Regions from separate parts of the Paraburkholderia sp. JPY465 genome, predicted to be linked through region 2. Evidence: predicted binding sites of a transcription regulator. Region 2 holds the regulator's gene; each other region holds the start of a gene.
What was found. Region 2 encodes FNR, which switches genes on or off when oxygen is low (the NO sensors DNR and NnrR bind a similar motif). Its sites were predicted from a motif close to TTGATNNNNATCAA; they were not measured.
Positions count from the first base shown of each region.

Region 1 (4,615 bases), on a different contig from region 2:
CGTCAGGCAATGCGGACGCGCGCGCCGCGCCGCCTGAGGACCGCATTACCCGCTCGACGTGGTTCCAACATGAGCATGCGGAGGTGCCCGCCTCCGCATGGAAACGGCCGGCGGTCAAAAGCGCATCGAATTGTTCCGCCTGCCATACCCGTGCCGACCAAGGAAACTTCGATGAACACTTCATCCACCTGCCGCAATGACAGCGACGCAGAGCGAGCCGCAGACCGCGGCATCCTGGTTTGGGATGCACCCGTACGTGTATTCCATTGGCTATTCACAGTCTGCTTTGCCGGAGCATGGCTGACCGCGGAAAACGAGCATTGGCGGCTGGTTCATGTCACGTTAGGCTACACCGCAGGTGGTCTCGTGATTTTTCGACTCGCGTGGGGAGTGATTGGCACGAGGTACGCGCGTTTCTCCAGCTTCGTTCGCGGACCGGCTCGCGTATCGCGTTACATGCTTGGCCTGTTGCACGGCCACCCGCAACGTTATATTGGCCACAATCCGGCGGGCGCCGTCGCCATCGTCGCCATGCTTGCATCGGCATGTGCGTTGACCATCACCGGTTGGGCGTCCTATAACGATACGGGCGGAACGTGGCTCGGTGAGCTCCACGAGGGCGTGGCGAACGTGATGCTGATCCTGGTCGGGGTGCATATAACGGGCGTTGTCGTGAGTAGCTGGCTGCATCGGGAGAACCTGATTGGCGCGATGTTCAGCGGACGCAAGACCGGGCAACCTGACGAAGCGGTCCGGTATGCCCGGCGAGGCGTTGCCGCGCTGATGCTGGCCGCTGTGCTCGCATTCTGGTGGTGGCAATGGCACGAAGCGCCGGTATCGCTTCTGTCCGGACGCGATGCAACTTCCGCGCAGCAAACCCGTTACAGTGACAGCGATGACTGACATCACCCGTGAGTGACCCGGAAAATGCGCATACTGCTCATTGAAGACGATCCATTGCTTGGCGATGGCGTTCGTGCCGGCCTGCGGCAGGCCGGGTTCCAGGTCGACTGGGTGCGCGACGGCAACGCTGCCGAAACTGAATTGCGTACCCGGTCATACGCGGCAGCAGTCCTCGATCTTGGGCTGCCTCGTAAGGATGGCATCGAAGTGCTATCGTCGGTGCGTCGCGCGGGCGTGACCTTGCCCGTACTTGTGCTGACCGCGCGCGACACCGTTTCCGACCGTGTCCGTGGACTCGACATCGGCGCCGACGATTATGTGGTCAAGCCCGTCGACCTGCAGGAGCTCGCAGCCCGGCTGCGGGCATTGGTGCGTCGTGCACACGGCCAGGCGCGGGAAACTTTGAAGGTGCAAAACGTCACGCTCGAACCCGCCACGCGATGCGTCTATCGGAATCAGGAGCCGGTAACCCTCTCCGCACGCGAATTCGACCTGTTGCAGATCCTGATGCTGAACGCGGACCGTGTGCTGTCTCGTGAGCAACTTGAACAGGCCATCTACGGTTGGGGGCAGGAAGTGGAAAGCAACGCGGTGGAAGTGCACATCCATCGCCTGCGGGCCAAGCTCGGCAGCGACCTGATCAAAACAGTTCGTGGCGTCGGCTACGTACTGATGCGGGAGGCTGCCACCACGTGATGATCCGGCCGCGCTCACTGCAGGGCCGTCTGCTCGTACTCGTGATCGGGGTCGTGGTCGGCGTCTGGCTGATTACCGCGCTGTTCATCTGGCGCGACGCACGCGGCGAACTCGACGAACTGCTCGACAGTCATCTCGCCCAGGCTGCGGCGCTACTGGTCATCCAGCAAACTCAATCGATCGACGACGATGACACGATCGATTCGCGTGTGCCCCACCCGTACGCGCCCAAGGTTGCGTTTCAGATCTTTCATGAGGGGCAGGCGGTCCTGCGTTCCGCCAACGCTCCAACAGCCCCCATGATTCCCGTGGATCGACAGATCGACCAGGGTTTCGCGACCGTGCAAATCAACGGTGAAGCGTGGCGGGTGTTTTCCACCAGCGGGCCGCATGAAGACACACGCGTGTATGTTGGTGAGCGTGTCGATTCGCGTACTTCGATACTGCTTGCAGTATTGCGCGGCACGTTGTGGCCTATGGCAGTTGCGTTACCGCTTTTCGGCTTGGTCACCTGGTGGGCCGTGCGGCGAGGCGTAGCGCCCCTCAAACGGCTGGGTCGTACGATCGCCCTGCGTGGTCCCGATGACCTTGCGCCTGTGGTGATGACGCAAACGCCCGCCGAAATGTCCCCAGTGCTCGACGCCCTGAACCATCTCTTCATCCGCATTCAGACAGTCTGGGAAGCAGAGCGCCGGTTCACTGCGGATGCGGCTCATGAGTTGCGCACGCCGATCGCGGCGATTCGAACCCAAGCCCAGGTTGCGCTCGCCGAAACAGATGATGCGCTTCGCCAGCATGCATTGCGCGCTACGCTGGAAGGGTGTGACCGTGCAACGCGGCTGGTGGACCAGTTGCTGGTTCTATCACGGCTTGAGTCTGGGGCGACTCTCGAACTGACCGTAGTTGATCTAAGCGCACTGGTGCAACGCGTGGTCGCGGCACTGGCACCGACGGCGATCACGAAGCGTCAGTCGCTGGAATTCGACGGTGCGAAACTGTGCCGCATCACGGGCGACGAAATGCTGCTCGCGGTTCTGGTGCGCAATCTCGTGGACAATGCCATCCGCTATTGCCCACCCGGCGCATCGGTCCTGATCAAAACCGAAAACGGCAAGGACGGAGCAATCCTGTCAGTCGAGGACAGCGGTCCCGGGCTCGCGGACTCGGACCGCCCGCGACTGGGGGAACGTTTCTTCCGCGTGCCAGGCACGGCGGAAAGCGGCAGTGGACTCGGCTGGTCGATCGTGCAACGGATCGTCGACCTTCACGCGGCGTCGGTCGACGTGCGGCGCTCCAGTGCCCTCGGGGGGCTCCAGGTCCAGGTCAGGTGGCACCCGGCCGGGAACTGATCGACATCCTCGCGATGCCAGCATTGGCTCGAACCTGTCCCGGGCGATCCGGACCCGATCAATGACCCGGGCCGAACAGTTGACCTTGGTCAACCGCCATTGCATGTTCGACGGTAGGATGCCCATGAATGCACACTAAATTCGTGTGTACGGAGCAAATCATGAATTCCCCTCGTTCAGGCGACGCCATGTCGACGCTGCCGTGCAGGGTCCTGATCGCAGTCGATTCGTCGATGGCCTCGCGACAGGCACTCACCTACGCCCGAAACATCCTTCCCTTCGGTGCCGAGGTACGGCTCGTGAGCGTAGCCGAGAATCCACATACGCTCTTTCCAACGGGCCGGCATGTTGCCCGCGCACTTGACGTGGCTCGCGAAGAATTGCTGCACGATGCGGCCGAAGCGCTCGACCGCGCGAGGGAATTGATGTCCGAGTGCGATGTGCGTATCGAAGCCGAAGTGATCGATCTCTCGAAGCGCGGCGGCGACGTCGCGGATGCCCTGCTCGAGGCAGCCGACTCGTGGCGAGCCGACCTGATGGTTGTCGGTGCCCGTCAACACCAGGGTTTGCAGCGTTGGGTCGAGGGTACCGTGTCGGAACCGCTCACGAGACGTCTGCGATGCCCGATACTCGTTGTTCCTGAAAACCACAGCATGACGGGTGGCCACTTGCCGCAGCGCATCCTGTTTGCGGTCGACGGAAGCCCTCAGTCGATGTCGGCATTGCGGCATGGCGTACGGTTCGCCACGCCCGACACGCACCTGCGAGCGGTCTACGTGATCGATCGCGCCGTGCGGTTCTCCGATTTCTTTCCCATCGATGCGCTCCAGGACGCGTTCGTCGAAGAAGGCAATCAGGCGCTAGCCGCCGCCGAACCGGTTCTTGCCGACGTGTCGGCGCAGACCACTACCGCGCTCGTCAGGACAGGGCCGGCCAGCGACGACGTTGCGCACGCTATCGTGCGCGAAGCGAGCGGCTGGGACGCGCAGCTGATCGTGATGGGCACTCATGGCAGGAGGGGCATGGCACGCTGGATACTGGGCAGCGTTGCTGGGCGCGTCGCTCAGATCACGCAAACGCCGCTCCTGCTCGTTCAAGCGACCGGGGCTTGACGGATTCAGGCTGCAGCTTCGGCCTTATGCCCCGTCTCCAAGGGCGTGGAACAGTTCGTCTTCCTGCGCGCAATGCAGACGTACGATCGCATCGAGCCCGTACAGCAGGCGCTGGAATTCGCACAGGCTGGCAGCATCGGGCCCCTCGGGTCGTATGTCCTCCGTCATTTGTCCGAGCAACCGGGCAATCCGGAATATTTCACGGTGCGTAGCGCTCATCGCCGCCATCGGGTCTTCCCCGCCAACCAGACGTGCGAGACCCGGATACACCTCCAGATCGTCGCGCTGTTCATGCGGCACGAGATGACGCTTCAGCAGATCGTTCATGCCGGCGAGCGCGCCCACCACTGACGTTCGCGGCAAACGGGGCAGCTTGTCTGCCAGTTCCCGGATTTGCTCCATAACCGGACCGAGCTCGACATGCTCACTTTTGAGGCGCTCCGCATCGCTACGGGACAGGGAGCCGGCAGTCGCCGTCGAACGTATCCGCAACGCGCGCAGCGCGTTCGCGATGACAGCCACATCGATGACCTCCTGGATCAGCGCGCCCAGCAA
Region 1 covers NZ_JBNDMT010000002.1:1,818,185-1,822,799, reverse strand. The annotation lists gene QFZ94_RS10430 (diheme cytochrome c) at 1-200, shown strand, start outside; gene QFZ94_RS10425 (cytochrome b/b6 domain-containing protein) at 172-903, shown strand; gene QFZ94_RS10420 (response regulator) at 928-1,599, shown strand; gene QFZ94_RS10415 (ATP-binding protein) at 1,599-2,948, shown strand; gene QFZ94_RS10410 (universal stress protein) at 3,110-4,060, shown strand; gene QFZ94_RS10405 (heavy metal translocating P-type ATPase) at 4,085-4,615, opposite strand, start outside.
Region 1: a site for FNR is predicted at 3,028-3,041, ahead of QFZ94_RS10410 (universal stress protein). Genes of this name have one in related genera too.

Region 2 (4,615 bases):
ATGCTGCACGGTGCGCAGGCTGCGCTGCGCGACGCGGTGATCGCGTTGCACGGCGTCGTCGCGGCGACCGACGCCGAAATCGTCGATCTGACCGCGCTGCATCAGGGCGCGGCCGAAGCGCTCGCTCATACGGCGGCGCAATGGGATGCGGATCTGGTCGCGGTGGCCGCGCATTCGCGCGAACATCGCTGGGGTGGCCGTATCGATCCGGAGGAATTGGTCGCGTCGATCGGACGTCCGGTGCTGTATATGCCGGCGAGGTCGACCGACGCGAGCGATGCCGCGGTGGTGAGCCGCGTGCTGGTCGCGATCGATGGCAGCGACACCGCGCTCGACGCGCTGCGCACCGCGCTCGCGGTCGCGCCGCCCGACTCGTGCATCAAGGTCGTCTACGCGGCCGACGACCGCTTTGCGTGGTGCGAATGGCTGCCGTTCGAAGTCGTGTTGCAGCAGCGAATCGATGTATTGCGGCGCGGTGCGGCGATGCTCGAACAGAGCCGGCGCGCGGCGGAAACCGCGTTGCTCGAGTTCAACGACGATTCCGGCGATGCGTCGACCGCGATTCTCGACGAAGCGCAACGCTGGCACGCGGACCTGATCGTGATGGGTTCGCACGGCATGCGCGGCATGCCGCATCCATTGCCGGGACACGTGACGTCGCGCACGCTGCGTGACGCGGCTTGTCCCGTGCTCGTGTGTCCGCGCGATGCGCCGTCGTTGCGGGCGGATGCGGTGCTGCGTGGCCAGTGGCGGGAGCCGCATCCGGGCAGTGCGGGCGGGCCTTTTTATCTGTAGCAGGGGCGCGCCACGCGCGTTGACAAATCCAACCTCAGTGGAGAATCGGCATGTACCAACATATCCTCGTCGCGCTAGACGGCAGCACTTTCTCGAAACGCGCGCTGAAAGAAGCGGTGAATCTCGCCGCGTTGACGAAGGCCGTCGTGCATCCGGTTTATGTAGTCGACAAGACGCCGATCTTTTCCTATGCCGGCTATTACGACCCGCTCGCGCTAGTCGAAGCATTGCGCCAGGACGGCCACTCGGTGCTCGAGGAGGCCGAGCAGGCCTGCGCCGCCGCCGATGTGCGTTGCCGGCCCGCGATGATCGAGTCTGAGAGCCTGTCCGACGACGTCGCCACGATCGTGTTGCGCCACGGCGAGCAGGTCCACGCCGATCTGCTCGTGCTCGGCACGCATGGGCGGCGCGGCGTGCGGCGCCTCGTGATCGGCAGCGTGGCGGAGCGGGTGCTGCGTTTCTCGACCTGTCCGGTGTTGCTGATGCGCGAGCAGATCGGCGAGGAAGCGCCCGAGGAGTAATCCCCGGTAGCGGCGCGCGGCGGCGTGTGAGCACTACACGAGCGCGTCGGCTGGCAGCTGGATCGAGATCCTGAAACCATGGCCGGGCGAGCTGGTGAACGACACGTTGCCGCGCAACTGCCGCACCCGTTCGCGAATGCCAAGCAGCCCGAATGAAGTTGTTCCCTGCGACTGATCCAGCGCGACACCCACGCCGTCATCGTCGATATCGAGCGATACGGTCGGGCCCGCGCAGATCATGTCGATGCGTACGCGCCTCGCCTTGGCGTGCCGCGCGACGTTCGTCAACGCCTCCTGAACGATGCGAAACAGCGCCGTCGCCGCGAATTCGCCGCATACCGGCTCGGCCGGTTCGAGATGCACGCTCGAGCGAACGTTGTAGCGTTTCGTGAAGTCTTCGGCCAACCAGTCGAGCGCGGCGGCGAGTCCGAGGTCGTCGAGCAGCGGAGGGCGCAGATCGGCGGCGATGCGCCGCAGCGAAGCGGCCATCCAGTCGATCTGCTTTTGCAGCTCATGCGTTTGCGCCGCAAGCGGCTCGGTGTCGGCTTGCTGATTCAGCTTCGCTTCGAGCAGCGCGACGCTCATTTTCAGCGCCGTCAGCCGTTGGCCGAGATCGTCGTGCAGTTCGCGTGCAATACGTTTCTGCTCGTTTTCACGGGCGATCTGCGTGTGAGTGGATACCTGACTCGCGCGTTCGAGTTCCGCGAGACGCATGCGCTCGGTCAGATCGCGGGTGACCTTGGCGAAGCCGAGCAGCGCGCCCGACGCATCGTGCACGGCGGAAACGACCACGTTGGCCCAGAAACGCGAACCGTCGCGACGCACACGCCACCCTTCGTCCTCGGCGCGGCCGACGGCTGCGGCGGTTTCCAGTTCGCGAGCGGGCTTGCCGGCCGCGATGTCTTCCGGGGTATAGAACTTCGAGAAATGCTGGCCGATGATTTCTTCGGGCGTGTAGCCCTTGATGCGCTGTGCGCCGGGATTCCAGCTGGTTACGCGGCCGGCGGGGTCGAGCATGAAGATCGCGTAGTCCTGTACCGCTTCGACCAACATGAAATAGCGATCCTCGACGGACACGTCCGACCCGGACGCAACACTGGTGAAGCAGGAAGACTCGCCGCTCGATAGACCCATCGCTCCTCCGGGCGGCCACGCAAGGTCGCGTACCGCAACGCACTGAGTTATATCAGTTCAGGAGCGCCGGTTCCACCCGGCATGTCCCGCGAACGAACGTGAGGCGAGCGCCGCGCCGACGCTCAAACCCGAGCCAGTCGTTCCGGGTCTTCGATGCGGATCGTTTTGCCGTTCGCCTTGACGAGGCGTTCGCGCTGGAACTTCGAGAACATCCGGCTCACCGTTTCGAGCTTCATGCCCAGAAAGCAGCCGATTTCCTCGCGCGTCATGCGCAGATGAAACTCCGCGGCCGAAAAGCCGCGCGCCTTGAAGCGCTTCGACAGATTCAGCAGGAACGTCGCGACGCGCTGCTCGGCGGTCATCGTGCCCAGCAGCATCATCTGGCTCGATTCGCGCACGATCTCGCCGCTCATCATCTGATAGATGTGATGCTGCATCGGTTTGATCTCGCGACAGATCGCCTCTAGCTGCGCGAACGGAATGATGCACACGACGCTATCTTCGAGCGCGATCGCATCGCAGTTCTGCTTGCCCTCGCCGATGCCGTCGAGGCCAAGCGAGTCGCCCGCAATCTGGAAGCCGGTCACGTGCTCGCGGCCGTCGCGATGCATGACCACGGTTTTGAATGAGCCGGCGCGTATCGCGTAGATGCTTTGAAACTCGTCGCCCGCGCGATACAGCGCGTCGCCGCGTTTGATCGAGCGCGTCGAGCAGATCAACACGTCGAGCCGGCTCAGTTCGTCCGGCGTCAGCTCGGGCGGCATGCAGATCGCGCGCATCGCGCAGGTGGAGCAGCGCGTGACGGCGTGGCGTGCCGCCGCGGTGCTGGGCGCGACGTGGATCGGTACGACGTGCGAGGTGCGAGGCGCGTCGTGGCGGGGTTCACGGACTGCGGCAACTTGCATGATCGGCTCCTGGCGGTCAGACCCGATGCGCACGGCGCGCATAGGCAATCGCTTCGATGGCGCGGCAGGCGAGCTCGAACTCCGAGGTCTTGTCGAAGAAGAAGTCGGCGCCCGCCGCTTCGCACGCGCGGCGAAACGCCGTCGCGTCATGATTGGTCAGCACGATGCTGACGATGGACGGCCGCGCCCGCGACAGCGCAGCGAGCAGCAGCAGGTCGGTCTTGCCCGAGAAACACGGGTCCAGCACCGCGACATCGGCGCGACTCGCGACGATGTCGTCGAACGCGTGCTCGACGCCCGCGGACTCGCCGGCGATTTCGATGCCGGGAATCAGCGCGATCAGGCAAGCAAGCCGGCGCCGGACCTCGGTCGCATCGTCGACGAGAAAAACTCTCGATAAGGTGGCTGACGGGGGGCTGTCCATACCGACCAGTATTGGCGACCTAACCTTGGAAATATATCGGCGGCGCTTTAAGCGGTGCTAGGAGTTCAGGCAGTGGTTGTAGGAATATTCCTAGTGGCTTGCTGGCGATGTCGTCCAGCGGCGGCGACGCCGACCGGCGGCCCGTTGACCTGCGTCAAGCCGCGTGGCGGCGCGCGCTTCACACTGTCGGTGCAAACGCGCGACGGCGCCACTTCGGGTCATGCCAGCGCTTTCAGAGGGAGTCCGACATGTATGCACGAATTCTGGTTGCACTCGACGACAGTCCCAGCGCGCAGCGCGCCTTCGCCGAGGCGCTGAAGCTCGCGAAGCTGACGGGCGCCACGCTCGAAGCCTGCTGCGTGGTGGGGCACGGCAAGTGGTCGAACAATGCCGACGTGGCTTTCGAGCCGGAGCCGGCGAGCGCGGCGCAAGATTTCGCCAGCCGCGCGCTCGATGGGCCGCGCGAGCTGTTGCGCGAGGCGCAGGTGCCGGGCGGCGTGCGGGTGATCGACGCTTACGCCGAAAACGTGTCGGCGGTACTCGCGCGCGTCGCCGACGAAATCCAGGCCGATCTGATCGTGATGGGCACGCATGGCCGCCATGGCGTGCAGCGCTTTCTGCTCGGCAGCGTCGCGGAGTCGCTGGTACGGGCGACCGACATACCGGTGCTGATCGTGCGGCATGACGAACAAGGCCACCCGCGGCCCTGAAGCGCCGCGCCGCGCAGCAGCCGGTTTCTAGCGGCTCAGGTGGATTCGCTCAGGTGAGTCCGCTGTCGGCGCTCGCCGGGGCTGGCTAAGCGCGCGCCGCGCTGCTCGCCTGGGCGGGAATCATCA
Region 2 covers NZ_JBNDMT010000006.1:1,068,565-1,073,179, forward strand. The annotation lists gene QFZ94_RS38255 (universal stress protein) at 1-795, shown strand, start outside; gene QFZ94_RS38260 (universal stress protein) at 846-1,316, shown strand; gene QFZ94_RS38265 (PAS domain-containing sensor histidine kinase) at 1,350-2,450, opposite strand; gene fnr (fumarate/nitrate reduction transcriptional regulator Fnr) at 2,573-3,355, opposite strand; gene QFZ94_RS38275 (response regulator) at 3,372-3,779, opposite strand; gene QFZ94_RS38280 (universal stress protein) at 4,028-4,489, shown strand; gene QFZ94_RS38285 (universal stress protein) at 4,575-4,615, opposite strand, start outside.

Region 3 (4,615 bases), 360 kb from region 2:
TGCGACGGGATACCTGTGGGACGGTATGTCTCAGGAAGCGCAGTTCGCGCCGTTCAGCTACCCGATGCCGGGCTATTCACCGATCCACATGATCTATCGCTATGGCGGGTCGGCTTTCAGCACCGTCACGAAGTCCGGATGCTGGGCGGATGCTTATCGACATTCCAGCATCGAGTTCGTGGTGAACCAGTCGATCTGGATGGAAGGGGAGGCGCAGTTCGCCGACATCATTCTGCCGGCTTGCACGTCGCTCGAGAGATGGGATATCGGCGAGTGGTCGAATTCGGGCGGCTACGCGCATCATGGCTTCAACACCGTCAATCATCGCATGGTGACGATGCAGCACAAGTGCATCGAGCCTCTAGGCGAATCCCGCTCGGACTACGATATCTTCGCCGCTATTCTGACGCGTCTTGGTCTTGGCGGTGTCTTTACCGAGGGTTGCGGCGAACTCGACTGGGTCAAGCGGGTATTCGAGTCGTCGGATCTGCCGGATCACGTCACGTGGCGCGAATTCTGCCGCAAAGGCTATTTCGTCGTACCGCCAGAAAAGCCCGAATTGCGCCATCCCGTCGACATGCGGTGGTTCGCCGAAGGTCGGCGTAAGGATTTGCAGGAACCGCATCCGATGCCGTCGCAGTATGCCGAAAAGTTCGGGATGGGCCTGCAGACGCCGAGCGGCAAGCTCGAGTTCGTGCCGGAGTTGCTTAAGCGGCACACCGCCGATAACCCCGAGCGACCCCCGCTGAACCGGTATATCCCGTCCTGGGAGGGATTGCGCAGTGAATTGGCCCGGCGCTATCCGCTGCAACTGATAGCAACTCACAGCCGCTATAGTTTTCATACCCATTGCGACGGCAAGAATTCGTCAGTCAACAGCGTCGAGGATCATCGTGCGCTGATCGGCGGGCATCGCTTCTGGCTGCTGAGGCTTGGGTTCGCAGACGCGGCCGCGCGGGGCATTGCTCATCGCGACCTCGTCAAGGTCTACAACGACCGCGGCGCCGTGATCTGTGCGGCTGATGTGTCTGCTCTGTTGACCCCGGGCGTCGTCAAGTCGTATGAGGCAAGCGCGGAATTCCAGTTGATCGAAGTGGACGGCGAACGTGTCGAGATCGGCGGCTGCATGAACATGCTCACGCCCGACCGGTCGCAAACGGCAGGCACCAGCAGCATGAGTCCGAACTCATGCCTCGTACAGGTCGAAAAATGGAAAGGCGCCGATGCGTTCCTGCTCGGTCGCGCAGCGTGAGGAGAAACGCCATGAGCAAGTGGAATCTGGTTATCAAGGTCGGGCGCTGCGAGAACTGCCAGAACTGCGTGATCGCCGCGCGCGACGAGCACGTTGGCAACGAGTTTCCTGGTTACTCGGCACCGGCTTCGGCGGATGCCGAAAGCGCCATTCGCATCATGCGCCGCGTGCAAGGCGATTCGCACATGGTCGAGACGACGTACCTGCCGGTGATGTGCAACCACTGCGACGACGCACCTTGCATGCGTGTAGGCGGCGATGCCATCCGCAAGCGCGCCGACGGCATCGTCATCATTGATCCGGACAAGGCGCGGGGCAGAAAGGACCTTGTCAAGGCCTGTCCATACAAGGCGATCGTATGGAACGAGGCATTGCAACTGCCGCAGACATGGATCTTCGATGCCCATCTGCTGGATCAGGGTTGGCCGCACCCGCGATGCGAACAGGCGTGCCCAACGGGCGTTTTCGAAACCGTCAGGCTCGATGACGCCGCGATGGCAGAGAAGGCCAGACGGGAAGGACTCAAAGTTCTGGAACCGAGGTTAAAAACCAGTCCCCGCGTCTGGTACAGCGGCCTCGATCGTTGGGAGACGTGCTTTATCGGCGGTAGCGTCAGCGCGCAGGTGGGGCAGGTCGTCGAGTGTGTCGCTGATGCGGCCGTTGCGTTGTACTGGTGCAATCGGAAGGTGGCCGAAACCGTCACCGACGCGTTCGGCGATTTCCGGTTCTCGCGGCTCATCAAAGATAGCGGCCATTATCGGATCGAGATTCGTCATGGCTTGGGCAATGCGTTGCGCGAATGCGTATTGGGCGAGAGCGTGTATGTCGGCGAGATCGGCCTCGTGCAGTCGACGAACGCGGTTGAGGTGGACTGATGCCGGCGGTCTGTATTCATCCATGAAGCCGGTACGCCTGACACGCGCATGCAAAAAAGAGCAGACGCGAGAGCGCCTGCTCGACGCAGCGCGCCGTTCGTTCATCGAGCGGGGCCTGGCCGCGACGAGTGTGGAACACATCGCCGAGGCGGCCGGCTACACACGCGGCGCCTTCTATTCAAACTTCAGCAGTCAGCAGGAACTGCTACTCGAATTGCTGCAACGCGATGTAGAAAAGACGTGCGCGGACTGGCAGGCGATCATCAAATCGCCTGGCGCGCCGGACCAGGAAAAGGGTCGCGCACTCGCGCGTCTGAGTTGCGCTGAATTCGACAATGATTGCTTCCCGCTGTGGGTCGAAGCGGGCCTTCTCTCGTCGCGCGATAGCACGGTTCGGGAGCGGGTCACCGGGTTGCGGCAAAGGAAGCTGGCGAAGCTGGCCGCGTGTCTGTGCGCAGGCGTGCGTCCAGGCGACGGCGGCCGGCCTGCTCAACCTGAAGCGCTCGCGGCGGCCCTCCTCAGCCTCTGCGACGGCATGCGTTTCTTCCGGCTGTGCAATCCGGAAGGAATGACGGACGATTCGATTCGAGCCATTTTGGCGGCCTTGTTTTCCTGCACTTCGTCAGGTCCGGTACTGGAGAAACTTGAGTCGCTGGATGATGTCGGTGCAACGGTCCGCTTCCACTTACGCTCTTAGATCAATACGTTAGGACGGTCGTTTACGTTGATCTATCGCAAAACACTAGCGGGCCTGGCGAGGATACTCGTGAGAATCACAAACTCACTGAGGAGCGACTGATGGCTCAATTCATGAAAGCTGCGGTAGTCCATGCCTTTGGCGAGCCGCTGCGGATAGAAGAAGTGGCGGTTCCTGCGCCCGCTGCGGGTCAGATTCTCGTCAACGTGAAGGCTTCCGGGGTCTGCCACACCGACCTTCATGCCGCCGATGGTGACTGGCCGGTCAAGCCTCGCCTGCCTTTCATCCCTGGTCACGAGGGTGTCGGACATGTCGCGGCGATTGGCGCGGGAGTCACGCACGTGAAGGAAGGCGACCGCGTTGGGGTGCCGTGGCTCTATACCGCATGCGGTCGCTGCGAATACTGTCAGACGGGCTGGGAGACGCTTTGCCACGAGCAGCAGAATACCGGCTATTCCGTGAACGGCAGCTACGCCGAATACGTGGTCGCCGATCCGGACTACGTAGGTCATCTACCGAACGGGGTCGCGTTCGACGAAATCGCGCCGATCCTCTGCGCCGGAGTCACCGTATATAAAGGCATTCGGGTCACGGACACCCGGCCCGGTCAGTGGATCGCCATCTCGGGCATCGGCGGCCTCGGTCATGTCGCGGTCCAGTACGCCGTCGCGATGGGCCTGCATGTCGTTGCCGTGGATGTCGCGCCCGACAAGCTGGAACTTGCGCGCAAACTCGGCGCGCAAATCACCATCGACGCCTCGACGTCCGATCCTGCGAGCGAGGTCCAGAAACAGATCGGTGGCGCACATGGCGTTCTCGTGACCGCTGTCTCGCGCGGCGCGTTCGCGCAAGCGCTCGGCATGGTGCGCCGCGGCGGTACCGTCGCGCTCAACGGCCTGCCGCCCGGCGACTTTCCTCTGCCGATCTTTTCAACGGTACTGAATGGCATCACGGTTCGCGGTTCCATCGTGGGCACGCGTCGCGACCTGCAGGAATCGCTCGATTTCGCGGCCGAGGGAAAAGTGCGCGCACATATCCACCATGAGCGGCTAGAGAACATTAACGAAGTGTTCACCGCATTGCGCGAAGGCAAGGTCGACGGCCGGATCGTACTCACGGAACTTTGAATGAGCCACTGCCTTGTGCCGGTATCGCGCGCCGTGCGCGTCCAGTTGACGGCTCATCGTTGACCAGACGAACGAAGGCATTGATCCATGTCAGATCGGCACGGTGCCGCACGAGTAGTCTTCACAAGTTGCACGTCAATCGGTGCGCGCGTGCGAGTCCTCCCGCGAGACAGCCGGGGCGGCTGCGCGCGCCCTCAGCCAATGTCGCGCTGAAATGGGCCGCAGACTGTGCCGGGGCAATGCAAAGCTCGCCAGCAGAGCGACCGCACATGTTCCTACGACGTAGTAGGCTGGTGCTGTCAATGATCCTGTCGCGCGAACCAGCATGGTGGCGAGCAGCGGTGCAAAGCCGCTGAATACGACCACCGAAATGTTGTACGCAAGGGCGATCCCGCTGAATCGTACCTGGACGGGGAACTGATCGGCGAGGACAGAGGGCCACGTACCGCTTGCCAGTGAAAAGACCACCGCGGCGAGAACGAATAAAACGACCGGATCGACAGTGTGATTCACAAGCGCCCAATAGAACGGGTAGCTCAGCACAATCAGCAGCGCCGCTGACGTTCGCAGCAGGTATCGGCGCGCAATCTTGTCTCCCAGCCAGCCCGCAGCGAGCAGACCGAACGAGCTGACGACCAGATAGGCATTCTGGGCGATCGCCGCC
Region 3 covers NZ_JBNDMT010000006.1:704,992-709,606, reverse strand. The annotation lists gene QFZ94_RS36480 (molybdopterin-dependent oxidoreductase) at 1-1,252, shown strand, start outside; gene QFZ94_RS36475 (4Fe-4S dicluster domain-containing protein) at 1,264-2,127, shown strand; gene QFZ94_RS36470 (TetR/AcrR family transcriptional regulator) at 2,150-2,824, shown strand; gene adhP (alcohol dehydrogenase AdhP) at 2,926-3,951, shown strand; partial or broken gene QFZ94_RS36460 (MFS transporter) at 4,087-4,615, opposite strand, start outside.
Region 3: a site for FNR is predicted at 2,852-2,865, ahead of adhP (alcohol dehydrogenase AdhP). Genes of this name have one in related genera too.